2 linked regions of the Priestia megaterium genome follow. The protein of the gene in region 1 interacts with the protein of each later gene in a pairwise test. Links are inferred from orthologs where the notes say so. Each region holds a gene or a part of one and is shown on either strand. Other genes may lie near its edges. The genes, in order: LIS78_RS11500 and rlmB.

Evidence for each region.
Region 2: the proteins of LIS78_RS11500 (region 1) and rlmB interact in binary tests that used the Escherichia coli proteins (3 or more experiments, as listed by UniProt). The link is inferred for Priestia megaterium from one-to-one orthologs.

The regions. Positions count from the first base shown.
Region 1 is NZ_CP085442.1:2,275,321-2,283,759, reverse strand. The notes cover bases 2,309-5,136. They hold LIS78_RS11500 (NAD(P)H-hydrate dehydratase), read right to left. Parts: upstream 4,560-5,136; coding sequence 3,057-4,559; downstream 2,309-3,056. Other genes in these bases: LIS78_RS11495 (C45 family autoproteolytic acyltransferase/hydrolase), read right to left, coding at 4,571-5,136; LIS78_RS11505 (hypothetical protein), read right to left, coding at 2,665-2,943; LIS78_RS11510 (PhzF family phenazine biosynthesis isomerase), read left to right, coding at 2,309-2,624. In the rest of the region: LIS78_RS11520 (sulfite exporter TauE/SafE family protein), read left to right, coding at 1-759; LIS78_RS11515 (hypothetical protein), read left to right, coding at 924-1,589; more of LIS78_RS11510, read left to right, coding at 1,734-2,308; more of LIS78_RS11495, read right to left, coding at 5,137-5,611; LIS78_RS11490 (terpene cyclase/mutase family protein), read left to right, coding at 5,754-7,631; LIS78_RS31360 (hypothetical protein), read left to right, coding at 7,770-7,904; LIS78_RS11485 (GNAT family N-acetyltransferase), read left to right, coding at 8,058-8,439. UniProt on the Escherichia coli protein: Bifunctional enzyme that catalyzes the epimerization of the S- and R-forms of NAD(P)HX and the dehydration of the S-form of NAD(P)HX at the expense of ADP, which is converted to AMP.
Region 2 is NZ_CP085442.1:105,757-114,238, reverse strand. Bases 3,410-6,280 are described here. They hold rlmB (23S rRNA (guanosine(2251)-2'-O)-methyltransferase RlmB), read right to left. Parts: upstream 5,282-6,280; coding sequence 4,538-5,281; downstream 3,410-4,537. Other genes in these bases: cysS (cysteine--tRNA ligase), read right to left, coding at 5,704-6,280; LIS78_RS00575 (Mini-ribonuclease 3), read right to left, coding at 5,271-5,696; LIS78_RS00585 (NYN domain-containing protein), read right to left, coding at 4,026-4,535; sigH (RNA polymerase sporulation sigma factor SigH), read right to left, coding at 3,410-3,957. Outside these bases: rplJ (50S ribosomal protein L10), read right to left, coding at 1-467; rplA (50S ribosomal protein L1), read right to left, coding at 717-1,412; rplK (50S ribosomal protein L11), read right to left, coding at 1,523-1,948; transcription termination/antitermination protein NusG, read right to left, coding at 2,114-2,647; preprotein translocase subunit SecE, read right to left, coding at 2,843-3,022; rpmG (50S ribosomal protein L33), read right to left, coding at 3,076-3,225; more of sigH, read right to left, coding at 3,307-3,409; more of cysS, read right to left, coding at 6,281-7,101; cysE (serine O-acetyltransferase), read right to left, coding at 7,091-7,747; gltX (glutamate--tRNA ligase), read right to left, coding at 8,083-8,482. UniProt on the Escherichia coli protein: Specifically methylates the ribose of guanosine 2251 in 23S rRNA.

The sequences.
Region 1 (8,439 bases):
TTACAGATTGTTCTTTTGCTTTTACTATTTGGGTTTTTAGCCGCATTCATTGACTCTGTAGTTGGCGGAGGCGGTTTAATTTCAACGCCTGCCCTTTTATTTTTAGGCCTGCCTCCCGCTGCTGCCTTAGCTACAAATAAATTAGCTGGAACGATGGGCGTATTAACGAGTACCATTCGATTTGTCAAATCCGGAAAAGTCGATTTTCGCGTCGTAGGTAAATGGTTTCCTTTTGTATTTATCGGTTCTTTAGGAGGTTCAATCACCGTTCATTTTCTATCCTCTGCTTTTTTGAAACCGGTTATTTTGATTCTCCTTGTTTTAGTTGCTATTTATACAATCTTCAAAAAAAACTGGGGCACCACGTCCACATATAAGCCGCTGTCTATTAAGAAACTTATTTTCTTTACCGCACTTATTTTTATTATTGGCTTTTACGATGGATTTTTAGGAGCAGGCACAGGCTCATTTATTTTATTTGCTTTTTTATTTATGGGATTTGATTTCCTGCAGTCAGCAGGCAGCGCAAAATTTTTAAATTTCGGCAGTAATTTAGGTGCTTTGCTTGTATTTTTATATTTTGATTCTGTTGTATTTTCTTACGGATTAATTATGGGGTTTGCGATGATCGTGGGTTCTTTTGTCGGATCAAATGTCGCTCTATCAAAAGGCGTGACGTACGTCCGAACGCTTTTTATCCTTGTCACTTTAAGCCTTATTAGCAAAAACATATTCGATTATGTGAATCAGTACAAATAGATCAATGGTTTCTTTAGAACCCTAACAATGAACCTATATATCTATTAGATTAATAAAACCACCTCTTACTATTTTCTTATTTTTGGGTAAATGTGTAAAAAAACACTAAAATTATTGTATACTGGTCCATGTTGTTTTACATAATTTAGAAACATTATACAGAGGTGAACATTTTGTTTAAGAAATTCAGGTTTTTATGGTTTATTTTGCTGATCTTTGCACTTATTTTTGTCAAAAATACGTTCTTTTCTTCTTCAGAGAACGCTGCTGAGACTCTAGCAACGTCAGATGTTCCACAAGCAGCGGCTACTTTCAAAGAGGGAAACAATCAGCAGGACGGAGTCATTATTCAAAAATATCGCAAACAGCTAGATGCAGCACAGAAAAAAAGCGAAGAAAAAGCTACTAAAGAAATACAAGAAAAAATTTATGAAGATGGCAGGCAAGCAGCATTAAAATTTTTACCGCGCAATAAATTTCAAAGAGCTTTTTCTCAGCCCTCTAAAAAATCAGCCGATGACATTTATGACTTTCTAATTGCGCAAGTGGGGTTTGGAGGATATGATTCTCTTTATCAAGAAGTAATAGCCGCAAAAAAAGAAGCAGCTTCTTCTACTGATGAATTAAATATGAGTGGCATTCAAGCTAAAACCGCTGCACTTACATACGGCACACTAGCACAAAGAGAGCAACTGCTTGTTACAAGTCTTGCCTATGACTTAAGCAGCGTAGGCGTTATTTCTTCCGATACAGCTAAAGATATTGATAAAAAAGCTACTCATATGCTAGAAGTTAGAAAAGAAGGAATAAATGCCGCGATGCAAAAATAGTTTTGCGAAGTGAAAAGCAGCAGGTAAAAACTGCTGTTTTTTTATTCTAAATAACGTTCAGGTACTTCACTATTTTAATAGCCGATCATTTAATAACACTGGTTAAAGCTTTCATACAATGATATAAAAATGGAGGTAATTTCTATGAAAGAAGCGATTGTTTACCAATACGATGCGTTCAGCACGCGCCCTAATAAAGGAAACCCTGCAGGAATTGTGTTTAACGGAGATGATTTTTCAGCTGAAGAAATGCAGAAGATTGCTTATCAAGCACAGTTTAACGAAACTGCTTTTATCATGGACTCTTCCCGCGCTGATTTACGAATTCGATACTTTACGCCCGGACAAGAAGCAGATTTGTGTGGCCATGCTACCATCGCTTCTCTTTATGCTTTACATAGTAAAAACAAACTTCCAAAAACTACATTTACGGTTGAAACAAATGCTGGAATTTTGCCTATGACTGTACAGAGCATAAACGGACAACCTGTTATCACCATGAGTCAAGCTTCTCCACAGTTTCATCCGTTTTCAGGTTCAAAAGAAAAACTGGCAAAAGCTCTTAATCTTCATATTGATGACCTTGATCAAAGACTTCCTATTGTATATGGAAGTACAGGGAACTGGACGCTTATTGTACCTTTAAAAAGTTTAGATTCCTGTAAAAAGATGAAGCCTAATCAAGAAGATTTCCCGCATATTTTAACAGATATGCCAAAAGCATCTATTCATCCCTTTTGTTTTGAAACGATTCACTCAGAAGCCCATATGCACGGAAGACATTTCTCTTCACCATTTTCAGGTACGGTAGAAGACGCTGTAACTGGAACAGCTTCTGGCGTAATGGGCGCCTATTACGCGAGATATGTGGACCAGCAAGAAAACGACCGCTGGCAATTTGTGATTGAGCAAGGACAGGAAATAGATAGAGATGGCTTAGTTCATGTAGAAATTACAAAAAAAGAGAATACGTATGGTGTGGTAATCGCAGGAGAAGCTGCCTATGTAACAAAGCAAATCGTTTCTCTTTCCTAATAAAAACGTGTCCGCCTGTTTGGCGAACACGTTTTTTTGTTTAATAGATAATAGCCTGTACGCTCATTATTGTAACGGTTAAAATAAGAATCACGTTCCCTATAATTAACCACGGCTTTGCGCTTCCTCTTCTACCTTTAATAGCCGTGATTAGTCCAGCAATGGGCAATAAAGCCATAATGATGACCCAAATTTTACGAAGAATGCTGGAATCCAAATAAAAACCAAACTGCATCATCGCAAATAACACGACTGTAATAAGGAAGAAAAGTGTAGGCACAGCTAAATGAATGCCTCTTGGTCTCATTGAGTAGTACACAAAATCACTTTCTTTCTATGTAAAATCTTACGTAAAATAACGTTATCATTTACAAAGAGTTTTGACAACTTTTTGAAGGGTTTTGTCAACAAATTTTAATAATCTAGAAGAAATTACTTCTCACTCAGCTGCCCTAAGACTGCCGGAAGTGCAGAAATAACGTCGCTTGCTAACATATCCATCATTGTATGTCCCTGATCAAGCAGCACATCCGCTGCTTTTCCGTGAACATATACCGCATTACTGATTGCTTCTTGAAGAGAATCATGCTGCATGATAAAAGCGAGGATGATCCCTGTTAACGTGTCACCCGTTCCGCCTTTCGCAAGCCCTGCGTTTCCAGTGGTATTTACGTATTGTTTTCCGTCAGGTGTTGTAACAATCGTGTTTGGACCTTTTAATACAAGGTACACACCATTTTCCACTGCGTATTGTCTAGATATTAAAAATCGATTTTCTTCTACTTCTGAGATTGTTGTATCCACGAGTCTAGCCATTTCTCCCGGATGAGGTGTTAAAATCGTTGCGTGTTCTCTTTCTTTTACTTCTTTTTCTAAATGGGGAAGATGAAAAAGACCATCGGCGTCCACCACAACAGAAACCGGCTGGTGAAGCACTTGTTCGACGACTTTCTTCGTTTCTTTCGTTCTCCCAAGCCCTGGTCCGACTGCAATTGCATCATACTCCGCTTCTTCTAAAGGAATCTCGCCTGCAAAAAAGCCATCTTTGCTTGGACATGGTTTATACATCACTTCCAACATGTGAGCAGCTGCAATCGCATGAATATCGCTCGGAAGCGCAAGAGTTAAAAGCCCTGCTCCGCTTGTGAGTGCTGCTTTTGACGTTAGCATCGGCGCTCCAGGTGTTTGAAGCGAACCTCCTATTACGATTCCTTTTCCGTGTGTACCTTTATTTGACGAAGCATTCCGAATAGGAAAAGATTGTTTAATATGCTGAGTTGACCATACCTCTTTAGGAGATGAGCTTTTTTTAATTGCTAGCGGCGGAATACCGATATCTACTACAATCAATTCACCATAGCTTTCTTTGCTCGGGTATGTAAATGCCGTGATTTTCGGCTGCTGAAGCGTAATCGTAGCATCTGCACGTACCGTAAGCTCTTGCTTCTGTTCCATTACTCCACTTGGGACATCGATGCTGTATATGTAAGCCTTAGAGTCGTTTATTTTTTTTATAATGTCATCGTAAGGAGATTTGATGCTGCCTTTTACTCCTATCCCTAGTAGACAGTCAATAATCACCGTATACTTTTTTACAGAGAAGTTGTCTCCCGCCGATTGCCACGTGAACCCAGCATTTTCATAGATGATCATTGCTTTTTTAGCTGCGCCTTTTATTTTTTCCCGTGCAGGAACTACCCAGACGTCAACTTCATAGCCTTTTGACTTCAACGCACGGGCAATAACAAAGCCGTCTCCTCCATTGTTTCCCGTTCCTATAAGCAGCCCTATGTTTTCATGTTTTTCGATTCGCTCACTCAGCGCGTTTGCAGCAGCCTGCCCGGCATTTTCCATAAGGGACTCTTCACTCATCCCAATTGTATTCATCATATAATCATCTACTTGATACATCTCTTGATTCGTTACAATTCTCACTGTGCTGCTCCTTACTGAAACGGAAATGGTTCATCTGTATTTACCGTTCCTTTTATTTTCGTTATAGTTAATTGTTCTCCTTTCACCCAATCTTCAAACGAGAAAATGAGAGGTTTTGCTTTTCGTCCAATCCCCACAATGACTTGCAGCGTCTCCGGTACATATGCTACTGTATGAAGCGTTCCAGCAGAATTCCGGTAATCTTCTTTAAAAATACCGTATTCATCTTCATTAAATAAAGAGAAAGCTTCAAGAGGCGATAGCTTTTTTTCAATATGATCTCGAATATGATCGAGCCTTTCCTTTGACTCTACCAAATGATGACGATTTTCTTCGACTAGCTGATTAAAATGGTTCGTACACCCCATCATCGTCCCTCTTTGTACATGAACGCCTCGTCCAGATGCTTCGACTACTGCTCCCTGTCCGCTGCGGTCATAAATGGAATAATTAAACGCATGACGATGAGGTGCTCTTTCTAAAATAGCAACAGCCTCTTCTGTCGTTTCACATGTTTCTAAAATAAACCGAGCGAGCGTACAGCAAATAAATCCGTTTGTTTGACGGCGGCGATTAACAAAATGATAACCAATTGCCAGTCCTTTTTCATTCATTCCATCCATTCGCCCAATCATTCTCGTTCCAAATCCGACGCTTGCATATCCTTCATTTGGCTGAAAAAGCAAAAATCGACCTTCGTACGTTTTAGGATGATAATCGTAGTTTCGCACATACACGCCGTGCTGCATAAGAGCCGAACATCCCGTTTTCTTCCACTCTTGCTGATACCCGCTGTACTCATGAATAACGTCTTCAAGAGGCCAATCTAAGCCTTCTGCTAAGCCCACTAGCTCATCCCACAGTCCGGGAGCAAATAAGTCGTAATAATGACGAGCTTCTTTTGCTATCGTTTGATAGCTTCGTAATGAACGTTTTCTTCTTTTTTGATGATTTTCAAACAGCTTTGTTCCTTTATGTAATTGCCCTTGCATTTTACCAAGCTCTCGGTAAGAGCCCCGCCCTTGAATGACTTCTACCTGTATTTCTTTCACTTCTATCACTCCAATTTTCCAGTACCTTTATTGTGCAGCAAGCGCTCTATTCTTTGCAACTTTCTCCTCTCATAGAACTCTCTTCCTTTGAATACAGTTATAAAGAAACAGGTCGAAAGATTGAAAAGCATTATCATAAGAGGTGATCATATTGCTAAAGGAAGTTCAGCTAGAGATTCAGCGAAGAATCGCCTATCTGCGCCCAACACAAAAAAATGACGGGTCATTTCGCTACTGTTTTGAAACAGGCGTTATGCCTGATGCGTTTTTAATTATGCTTCTTCGCACCTTTGATTTAGATAAAGAAGTGTTGATTAAACAATTAACCGAACGGATCGTTTCCCTTCAAAATGAAGATGGTCTTTGGACGTTGTTTGATGATGAAGAACATAACTTATCCGCCACTATTCAAGCTTATACAGCTCTTTTATATTCAGGCTATTACCAAAAAAACGACCGGGTTTTGCGAAAAGCAGAAAGATATATTATAGATTCAGGAGGCATTTCTCGCGCTCATTTTCTCACAAGATGGATGCTTTCTGTTAACGGCTTATACGAGTGGCCAAAGCTATTTTACCTCCCGCTTTCTCTTTTGCTCGTGCCTACCTATGTACCGCTCAACTTTTATGAATTAAGCACCTATGCCAGAATTCACTTCGTTCCGATGATGATAGCGGGAAACAAAAAATTTTCACTTACTTCTAGGCATACACCTTCTCTTTCTCATTTAGATGTAAGAGAACAGAAACAGGAATCGGATGAAACTACTCAAGAATCACGCGCTTCTATTTTTTTAGTCGACCATTTAAAACAGCTGGCTTCTTTACCTTCTTACATCCACAAGCTTGGTTATCAAGCAGCCGAGCGTTACATGCTGGAAAGAATTGAAAAAGATGGAACACTCTACAGCTACGCCACCTCTACTTTTTTTATGATTTACGGGCTTTTGGCTCTTGGCTATAAAAAAGATTCATTTGTGATCCAAAAAGCAATCGACGGTATTTGTTCACTACTTAGTACATGCAGCGGCCACGTGCACGTAGAAAACTCCACGTCAACGGTTTGGGACACCGCGCTGCTATCTTACGCTCTACAAGAAGCAGGTGTACCGCAACAAGATCCCATGATTAAAGGCACGACTCGCTACTTAAAGAAAAGACAGCATACAAAGCTTGGAGATTGGCAGTTTCATAACCCAAATACAGCACCTGGAGGCTGGGGGTTTTCCGATATCAATACGAATAACCCTGACTTAGACGATACGTCTGCTGCTATCAGAGCTCTTTCTAGAAGAGCACAAACCGATACAGATTATTTGGAGTCTTGGCAAAGAGGCATTAACTGGCTGCTGTCCATGCAAAACAAAGACGGGGGTTTTGCTGCATTTGAAAAAAATACCGACTCTATTTTATTTACTTATCTGCCGCTTGAAAATGCAAAAGATGCAGCGACGGATCCGGCTACTGCCGATTTAACCGGTCGAGTGCTTGAGTGCCTCGGAAACTTTGCTGGCATGAATAAATCCCATCCTTCGATTAAAGCTGCAGTAAAATGGCTGTTTGATCATCAATTGGATAACGGGAGCTGGTACGGCCGGTGGGGAGTTTGCTACATTTACGGAACGTGGGCCGCTATTACAGGACTCCGTGCTGTAGGGGTTTCTGCTTCTGATCCGCGTATCATCAAAGCTATCAACTGGCTCAAAAGCATTCAACAAGAAGACGGTGGATTCGGAGAATCATGCTATAGCGCTTCTTTAAAAAAATATGTGCCACTATCGTTTAGCACTCCTTCTCAAACGGCTTGGGCTCTCGATGCTTTAATGACAATCTGTCCATTAAAAGATCGAGCCGTTGAAAAAGGAATTAAATTTTTACTGAATCCAAATCTTACAGAGCAGCAAACTCATTATCCCACGGGAATTGGTCTTCCTGGACAATTTTATATTCAGTACCACAGCTACAATGATATTTTTCCTCTTCTTGCACTTGCCCACTACGCAAAAAAACATTCTTCGTAAAGAGGCTGGGACAAAAGTAGTTTAGCTGAAGGAAAATCCGAACGATGAATCGAGATTCTTGCTTGAGAATCCAACTCGTTCGGATTTTTTCATTTGTAGGGTGAACGTAGGCTTCATGTATGTAGCTGCTTTCAGCGTTTGATGGGAAGCCAAGGCGAAGACTCCTGCGGGAAAAGCGGAATAGATGAGACCCCGCAGAAGCGTTTGCGACGAGGAGGCTCATCGGCCGCCTGCGGAAAGCCAAGTCTTGCACAGGAATCAACCGCGGTGTAACAAGCACTCCATACTAGCGCATTGATCCCATTTGTTTGTCTTGAGATTCGATGGACGTAGTTATGTCTCAATTTCTTTTTATACATAAAAGCAGGTTTTTTAGGAAACAAGTGGAATACCTTTTTAAATGTTAGGAAAGAAAGGATGCATCAAATGAATAATGTTTCACCACTTTTAAAAGGAAAAAACGTGATACTAAGAAAACCAAAAGACAGCGATGTAAATGACTATCTAGCATGCAAACAAACAAAAGAACTTATCCGCATGTACGGAGGCGATACCCGAAACTTAAAACCTCTTACATTACAAGATGCCAAGCGGCACGTCGAGTACATAAAGTCTCAAAAGCTGAATTGGTGTATTGAATATCAGCAGCGTTTTGTTGGAGAAGCCCGGCTGACCGTTAACGAGTACGACCGGCGCGCACGGTATGCAATTGGTTTATTTGATTCTTCCGTTTGGAATCAAGGGCTCGGCACTGAAGTTACAAAATCGGTACTTGCGTACGCATTTGAACACCTTCACTTGCACAGAG
Region 2 (8,482 bases), 2.2 Mb from region 1 along the record:
GCTTTTGTAGCAAGAGCAAGGTTGCGAATTGGAGCTTGAAGCACGCTAAGCAACATAGAAAGTAAGCCTTCGCGAGATGGTAGTTCTGCAAGTGCTTTAATTTCTTCAACAGATGCAACATTACCTTCAATTACACCAGCTTTGATTTCTAACGCTTCGTGTTCTTTCGCGAAGTTGTTTAGAATTTTAGCTGGAGCAACAACATCTTCTCCACCAAATGCGATTGCATTTGGACCTACTAACGCATCATTAAGATCTGTTAGTTCAAGTTTTTCTACAGCACGGCGAGTTAAAGTGTTTTTGTAAACTTTGAACTCAATGCCTGCTTCACGTAATTGCTTACGAAGTTCAGTAACTTCAGCAACATTCAAACCACGGTAGTCAACGACAACTATTGAGTTACTCGCTTGAAGTTTTTCAGCAATTTCGTCTACGACTTGTTTCTTTTGTTCAATTACGTTGCTCATCTTTACACCTCCTGTAGATTTCCTTCCGTACACTCAGACAAGGTGCAATAAAAAACCTCCATGACAATAAAGACATGGAGGTGTAGTAAGCGAACCATAACGTTTCACTAATTTATCTCACACACCTCGGTAGGAAATTAAGCTTTGCAGCACCTACTGTCTACGGTACAAATGTTATTCTTTTTAACAACATTATCTATTATAATCAGGGACTTTCAAAAAGTCAACACCGATTTATTTCCAAATTTATTAAGCAGAGAATGAAGCAGTATCAACTTTGATACCAGGGCCCATTGTTGAAGTAACAGCTACGTTCTTCATGTATGTGCCTTTTGCTGCTGCCGGCTTAGCTTTTACCATAGTTTCGAAGATTGTAGTGAAGTTTTCAACTAACTTGCTCTCTTCGAAAGATACTTTACCAATTGGTACGTGGATGTTACCAGCTTTATCAACGCGGTATTCTACTTTACCAGCTTTGATTTCGTTAACTGCTTTTTGAACATCAAATGTTACTGTACCAGTTTTAGGGTTTGGCATTAAACCTTTAGGTCCTAATACACGACCAAGTTTACCAACTTCACCCATCATGTCTGGAGTAGCTACGATTACATCGAACTCGAACCAACCTTGTTGGATTTTGTTGATGTAGTCAGCATCGCCAACGTAGTCAGCGCCTGCAGCTTCAGCTTCTTTAGCTTTTTCGCCTTTAGCGAATACTAATACACGTTGAGTTTTACCTGTACCGTTTGGTAGTACTACTGCACCACGAATTTGTTGGTCAGCTTTCTTAGGGTCAACTCCTAAACGGAATGCTACTTCTACAGTTGCATCAAATTTAGTTGTGTTTGTTTTCTTTACTAATTCAATCGCTTCTTGTACTGAATAAGTTTGTGTACGATCTACAAGCTTAGCAGCTTCAACGTACTTTTTACCTTTTTTAGCCATTTTTGTTTCCTCCTTATGTGGTTTTAACGGAATAACCTCCCACTAATAAAGGTTGCGAGCATAGGAAAACTTCCATTTCTCGCAACCTTCTAACACCCAATCAAATGGAATTAGTCTTCAACTACGATTCCCATACTGCGCGCTGTACCTTCTACCATGCGCATTGCAGATTCAACGCTAGCAGCGTTTAAGTCAGGCATTTTAGTTTCAGCAATCTCACGCACTTTGTCACGCTTGACTGTTGCAACTTTATTACGGTTTGGTTCACCAGAACCAGACTCAATACCAGCCGCTTTCTTAAGTAGTACAGCAGCAGGTGGAGTTTTCGTAATAAATGTAAATGAACGGTCTTCAAATACCGTGATTTCAACAGGAATGATAAGACCAGCTTGATCAGCTGTGCGAGCGTTAAACTCCTTACAGAAACCCATGATATTAACACCGGCTTGACCTAATGCAGGACCAACTGGTGGCGCTGGATTTGCTTTACCTGCAGGAATTTGTAACTTAACAAGTTTAATTACTTTTTTAGCCACGAGACACACCTCCTTAAGTCCGTGATGTGGTAATAGGGCGATGCCCTCCCACTCAATGTTCTTTATATATAAAATAAAGAAATAGTTGTTTTAGTCTCTAGTTTTGAGACATACTGACTTATGAAATATTAACATTAAACTTCATGAATTGCAAGGTCTTACAGATTATATTTTTTCAATTTGTGTAAAGTCTAGCTCTACTGGCGTTTGTCTTCCGAACATATCCACATGAACCTTAACTTTACGTTTATCTGTATCGATTTCTTCAATGGTACCTTCGAAGTTTGCAAACGGACCTTCTTGAACTAATACTGTTTCTTTTAGTTCAAAGTCAAAGTCAGCATGCTTCTCGTCCATGCCCATTTGTTTTAAGATCATTTCTACTTCTTCTGGTAGAAGAGCAGTTGGCTTTGATCCAGAACCTGCTGAACCTACAAAGCCCGTAACGCCAGGTGTATTACGAACTACATACCATGAATCATCCGTCATGATGATTTCAACTAACACGTACCCTGGAAATACTTTTTTCTTTGTAATCTTTTCTTTGTTGTTCTTAATTTCTCTTTCTTCTTCTTCAGGAACAACAACGCGGAAAATTTTATCTTGCATACCCATTGTTTCTACGCGCTTTTCTAAATTTGTTTTTACTTTATTTTCATATCCAGAATAAGTATGGACTACATACCAATTTTTCTCCATTTCTGAGGACTATACGTCCTTCCCTCCCAGCTCACTATAAAATAAGATGTCCTAATCTATTGCACAGACAACGCACTAGGAAAATAGTTGACTCCTAGCACAATCATTCTTAAAGCAAATTAAAAAACCCGTCTCCGGGCTTTTCTGAAAAAAACATAATTTAGCTTTATTATACCATGATTTAAGTCAATTTATTCAAGGGATTAAACGAATAAGTGACGAAATTCCGTAATCAACTACTACAAAAAAGAGTGTCATAAATACAACTGTAGAAATAACAGTAATTGTATAACGAGTTAGCTCATTTTTTTTAGGCCAACTTACCTTCTTCATCTCACGCCCAACATCACGCAAGAAATTTCCTACACGGTTCATGTTTGTAACCTCCAATAAATTAAAAGGGGTATTAGTCTGTGCAGATTATTGATCTACTTTGTTTCACGATGAATCGTATGTGCGTTACACGTTTTGCAAAACTTCTTCATTTCTAAACGATCTTCGTTTTGCTGTGTGTTTTTCATAGTCGTATAGTTACGACTAGCGCATTGCACACACGCAAGTACAACTTTTTTACGCATAATGTCAACCACCTATAGAGTGATAATGTCTATAAAAAAGTATCACAGACTTTCTTAGCATGTCAATATGAGGATAGAAGGCTACATTGTGATTTCACGAATCTCGAGGTAGCGCTCTAATTTCCTCTTCACACGCTGAAGTGCATTATCGATGGATTTGACGTGGCGGTTTAACTCTTCTGAAATCTCTTGATAAGATTGACCATCTAAATAAAGAACGAGAACTTTTCGCTCAAGATCACTTAACAGTTCAGCCATCTTTAATTCAATATCATCAAACTTCTCTCGATTAATGAGCAACTCTTCTGGATTTGCTACTTTTGTCCCCGAAATAACATCCATTAAGGTTCGGTCGGACTCTTCATCATATATTGGCTTGTCCAATGATACATAAGAGTTTAATGGAATATGTTTTTGCCTTGTTGCGGTTTTAATAGCGGTAATAATTTGCCTCGTAATGCAAAGTTCAGCAAAAGCTTTAAACGAAGTTAGCTTATCTTCTCTAAAATCTCTAATTGCCTTATATAACCCTATCATACCTTCTTGTACAATATCTTCACGGTCTGCCCCAATTAAAAAATATGACCGCGCCTTTGCTCGCACAAAGTTTTTGTATTTATGAATCAAATACTCTAATGCGTCAATATCGCCTTTATGCACAAGATCGACAACTGTTTCATCCTCTTGTTGTTCGAAATGAGCATGCAGTTTTCTCCCATAATTATCGCCCATATCGATCCCCCCGACCGCACAGTAGATAGAAATATTATACAGTAGCTAATTCCGTACCGTCAATAACCTCACCGCTGTCCCCGGCGCCATTTTTCGAAAATTTCGGCTACTTGATTGGAAAGTTGAATGCGTGCCGCTGGCTTTTGATTTTGAATAGACTTCACATCAAGATTAATATGTTTCTCAATTTGCTCAATTTCGTTGTACAATTCTCGAGCAGAAATTCTAAGCGCACCTTGTCCAAAGATTGCCCACTGCTCCGTAAAATCAGATGTAGCAACATGAATCTGTGTCTTTACATTGTTTAGCTCTTGAGCCAGCTTTTCAATGTACTCATCCGCTGTTTCATTTTCTCTTGTAAATACAACGTCAACCTTATGATTTTTTGCCTTCTTTTCAATTCCTTCGACCATATGAGCATCGAAGACAATAATGACACGATAACCCATATATGCTTGATACTCTGCCATCTTTTCGATTAACAGGTCTCGAGCACCGGCTAAATCATTATCTCTAAGCTTTCTTAGGTCGGGCCACGCACCTATCATGTTATAACCATCCACCAGTAGAATATCCATTCTTATTCACCTAGAGGATGGCGTTTTCGGTAAACCTCATACATGAGAAGACTAGCTGCTACAGATGCATTTAACGATGTAACATGCCCAACCATCGGAAGCTGTACAAGGAAGTCGCATTTTTCACGAATCAAACGACTCATGCCTTTTCCTTCGCTTCCAATCACTAACGTAAGCGGCATACCTCCATCTAAGTTGCGGTAATCATCGCTTTCTTTCGCATCTGTTCCAACAATCCATACGCCTCGATCTTTTAATTCATCAATCGTCCTTGATAGGTTTGTTACCCTTGCTACGGGAACATGTTCAATTGCTCCTGTAGAGGCCTTAGCTACAGTGGCGGTTAATCCAACTGAACGGCGCTTTGGAATAATAATACCGTGTGCGCCAACGGCATCAGCTGTTCGCATAATAGAACCTAAATTATGGGGATCTTCAAGCTCATCTAACAGAAGAAAAAACGGACTTTCATTACGTTTTTCCGCTAAGTTAAATAAATCATCTAACTCTGCATACTGATAAGCAGCAACTTGTGCAGCTACTCCTTGATGAATACCGTCTACCATTTGCTCAATTTTCTTTTTCGGTACAAACTGCACCAATACACCATTACGTTTTGCTAACTGCGTGATTTGCCCCATAGAACCGCCTTGCGATCCTTCGGCAATCCATAGTTTGTTAATGTCGCGCCCAGACTTTAGGGCTTCTAGGACCGGATTACGTCCAATGATAAATTCATGTTCCATGATTCATTCCTCCCTCTCCTTCATCGACGAAAGAGATAGCTTTAGTAATAAGTTCCATCATTCTTTCTTCTTCACCTAAAAGATACAAATAGCCTACGACCGCTTCAAATGCCGTACTGTAGCGATACGTTTGCACATCTGTGTTTTTAGGGACTGTACCGGACTTTGCATTGCGTCCTCGGCGCAGTACACCTTCTTCTTCTTCAGTAAAAAAGTTTTCATTTTTAAAATAATATACGATTTGCGCTTGTGCTTTTGCTGATACATATTTTTTAGCTTTATTATGAAGCTGGTTAGGGCGCACTGTCCCTAACACCAGCAGGTGGCGGCGAACATGTAAATCAAACACCGCATCACCCATATAAGCAAGAGCTAAGCTATTTAGCTGTTTTACATCTAATTTACTGCTGCTCATAACACTATTATCCTCTTTTCCATCTTGTTCCTTGCGCCGTATCTTCTAAAATAATATTTTTAGCCTTTAATTCATCTCGAATTTGATCTGCTAATTGGAAATTACGATCTTTACGAGCCTGAATACGACCTTGGATCAATTGATCAATTTCTTCGTCTAGAAGTTCAGCTTCTCCAAACGTAATGCCTATTGCAGCACCTAATTCTTTAAACTCTTTAATAAAGGCTTCAATTACATCTGTAGACGTTGTTTGTTCTAACAAATACAAGTTAGCTTGCTTTGCTAGCTCGAACAGAACAGAAATGGCATTTGCCGTATTAAAATCATCATCCATCTCTTCAACAAACGTTTCGCGAAGCTCTTTTAGCTTTTCGAACCATTCTGAAGCATCTTCTTGAAGATTTGTTGCTGCCTCTAGACGGTGAGTTAAGTTGCCGTAAGCTGTTTGCAGACGCTCAAACCCTTTGCGCGTATTCTCTAAAATTTCTTCGTTATAGTTAATTGGGTGACGATAGTGAACAGATAAAATAAAGAATCGAAGTAGGGAAGGATCATGCTTTTTAATAATGTCATGAACTAACACGAAGTTCCCTAGTGATTTAGACATCTTTTCATTATCAATATTGATATATCCGTTATGAAGCCAGTATTTCGCAAACGATTTCCCAGTGAGCGCTTCTGATTGGGCAATTTCATTTTCGTGATGAGGGAAAGCTAAATCCTGGCCGCCTGCGTGGATATCAATTGTATCACCTAAATACTTGCGTGCCATCGCAGAGCACTCGATATGCCAGCCTGGTCTTCCTTGACCCCAAGGGCTATCCCATGCGATCTCTCCATCTTTGGTTGCTTTCCAAAGAGTAAAGTCTAATGGATCTTCTTTCTTTTCTCCAACTTCGATACGAGCACCGGATTGCAATTCATCAATAGACTGATGTGATAATTTTCCGTATCCTTCAAACTTACGTGTACGATAGTATACATCACCCTCTGACTCATATGCATATCCTTTTTTCACCAGTTCATCGATGAACTCAATAATGATATCCATATTTTCAGTTACGCGTGGATGCACATCGGCATGCTTGCATCCAAGAGCTGACGTATCTTCAAAGTAGGCATCGATAAAGCGGTTTGCGATCGTTGGAACATCTTCTCCTAACTCTTTTGCTGCCTTAATTAATTTATCATCTACATCTGTGAAGTTTGAGACATACTCTACATCGTAGCCTCTAAATTCTAAATAGCGGCGCACCGTATCAAATACGATCGCAGGACGCGCATTTCCAATATGAATATAGTTATACACGGTCGGTCCGCACACGTACATTTTGACTTTGTTTTCTTCTAGCGGTACAAACGTCTCTTTTTGACGTGTTAACGTGTTATATAGCTTAATTGCCATGGTGAATCTTCCCTTCTTTTAATTCCTTTAATTGATTTTGCAGGTGTAAAATTTCTTTCTCTAGCTGTTTGAAACGCTCTGCATCTGGATCTGGTAAATCTTGATGATTCAAATCTTTTGGAATCCGGACGCCATTTTGAATGACGACTCGGCCAGGGATACCAACAACCGTTGAGTTTTCTGGGACGTCATTTAACACAACTGAGCCCGCTCCAATTTTGGAGTGCGCATGAATCGTAATCGATCCTAGTACTTTAGCACCTGTTGCAATTAAGACATTGTCTTCGATCGTCGGGTGACGCTTTCCTTTTTCTTTCCCTGTTCCTCCGAGTGTTACTCCTTGATATACTGTTACATTATCTCCAATTTCGCACGTTTCCCCAATAACAATTCCCATTCCGTGGTCAATAAAAAATCGGCGGCCAATTTTCGCACCCGGATGAATTTCAATCCCTGTGAAGAATCGGCTAATTTGTGAGATTACACGTGCCAGAAAAAACCACTTTCTTTTAAAAAGCCCGTGAGCTAATCTATGTGCCCAAATAGCATGCAACCCCGAATAGGTTAATATCACTTCAATATAACTTCTTGCTGCAGGATCTTGTTCAAATATGGCCTCAATGTCTTCCTTTAACAACTTTAGCATCATCTCACCCCAATTCCGCTATTCCTCTATCTACTCATTGATTGTATAAAAAAACGCCCCTATGTCAAATGACACAGAGACGTATATACGCGGTTCCACTCTGTTTGGATCAACAAACGATCCCAACTCTTCTCTCATAACGTGAAAGTACCCGCTTTTGCCTACTTACTTAGTAGCATTCAACAAAAGACTCAAAGGCGCACTTCAACAAGTTTTGTCATAGGTTACTTTCAGCCGGTGATAACCCTCTCTGATATGCAATGAACTTGCCTACTCTTCCTTCTCAACGATATCCATATTTGATTATTTTATCATATGGGCAAAATAGAAATTTGTTAACTATAAATGCTTTCTAAACGAGCTAAAACTGTTTCTTTCCCTAAAAGAGAAATAGCTTTTGGAAGCTCAGGACCGTGTGTTTCGCCTGTTGTTGCTACACGAATTGGCATAAATAGTTTTTTACCTTTTTGACCTGTTGCTTTTTGTACAGCCTTTGTTGCTGCCTTAATTTCATCAGCGCTGAATTCTTCTAAGGAAGAAATCTCTTCAGCAAATGCTTTTAACACTTCCGGTACTTGCTCTTCAGCAAGCACTGCTTTTGCTTCTTCACTGTAATCAATTTCTTTCTTAAAGAACATTTCAGTAAGTTCAACAATCTCGGCGCCAAAGCTCATTTGTTCTTGGTATAGAGCGACTAGGTCACGTACCCATTGTTCTGTTTCTGCATCGCGCGTT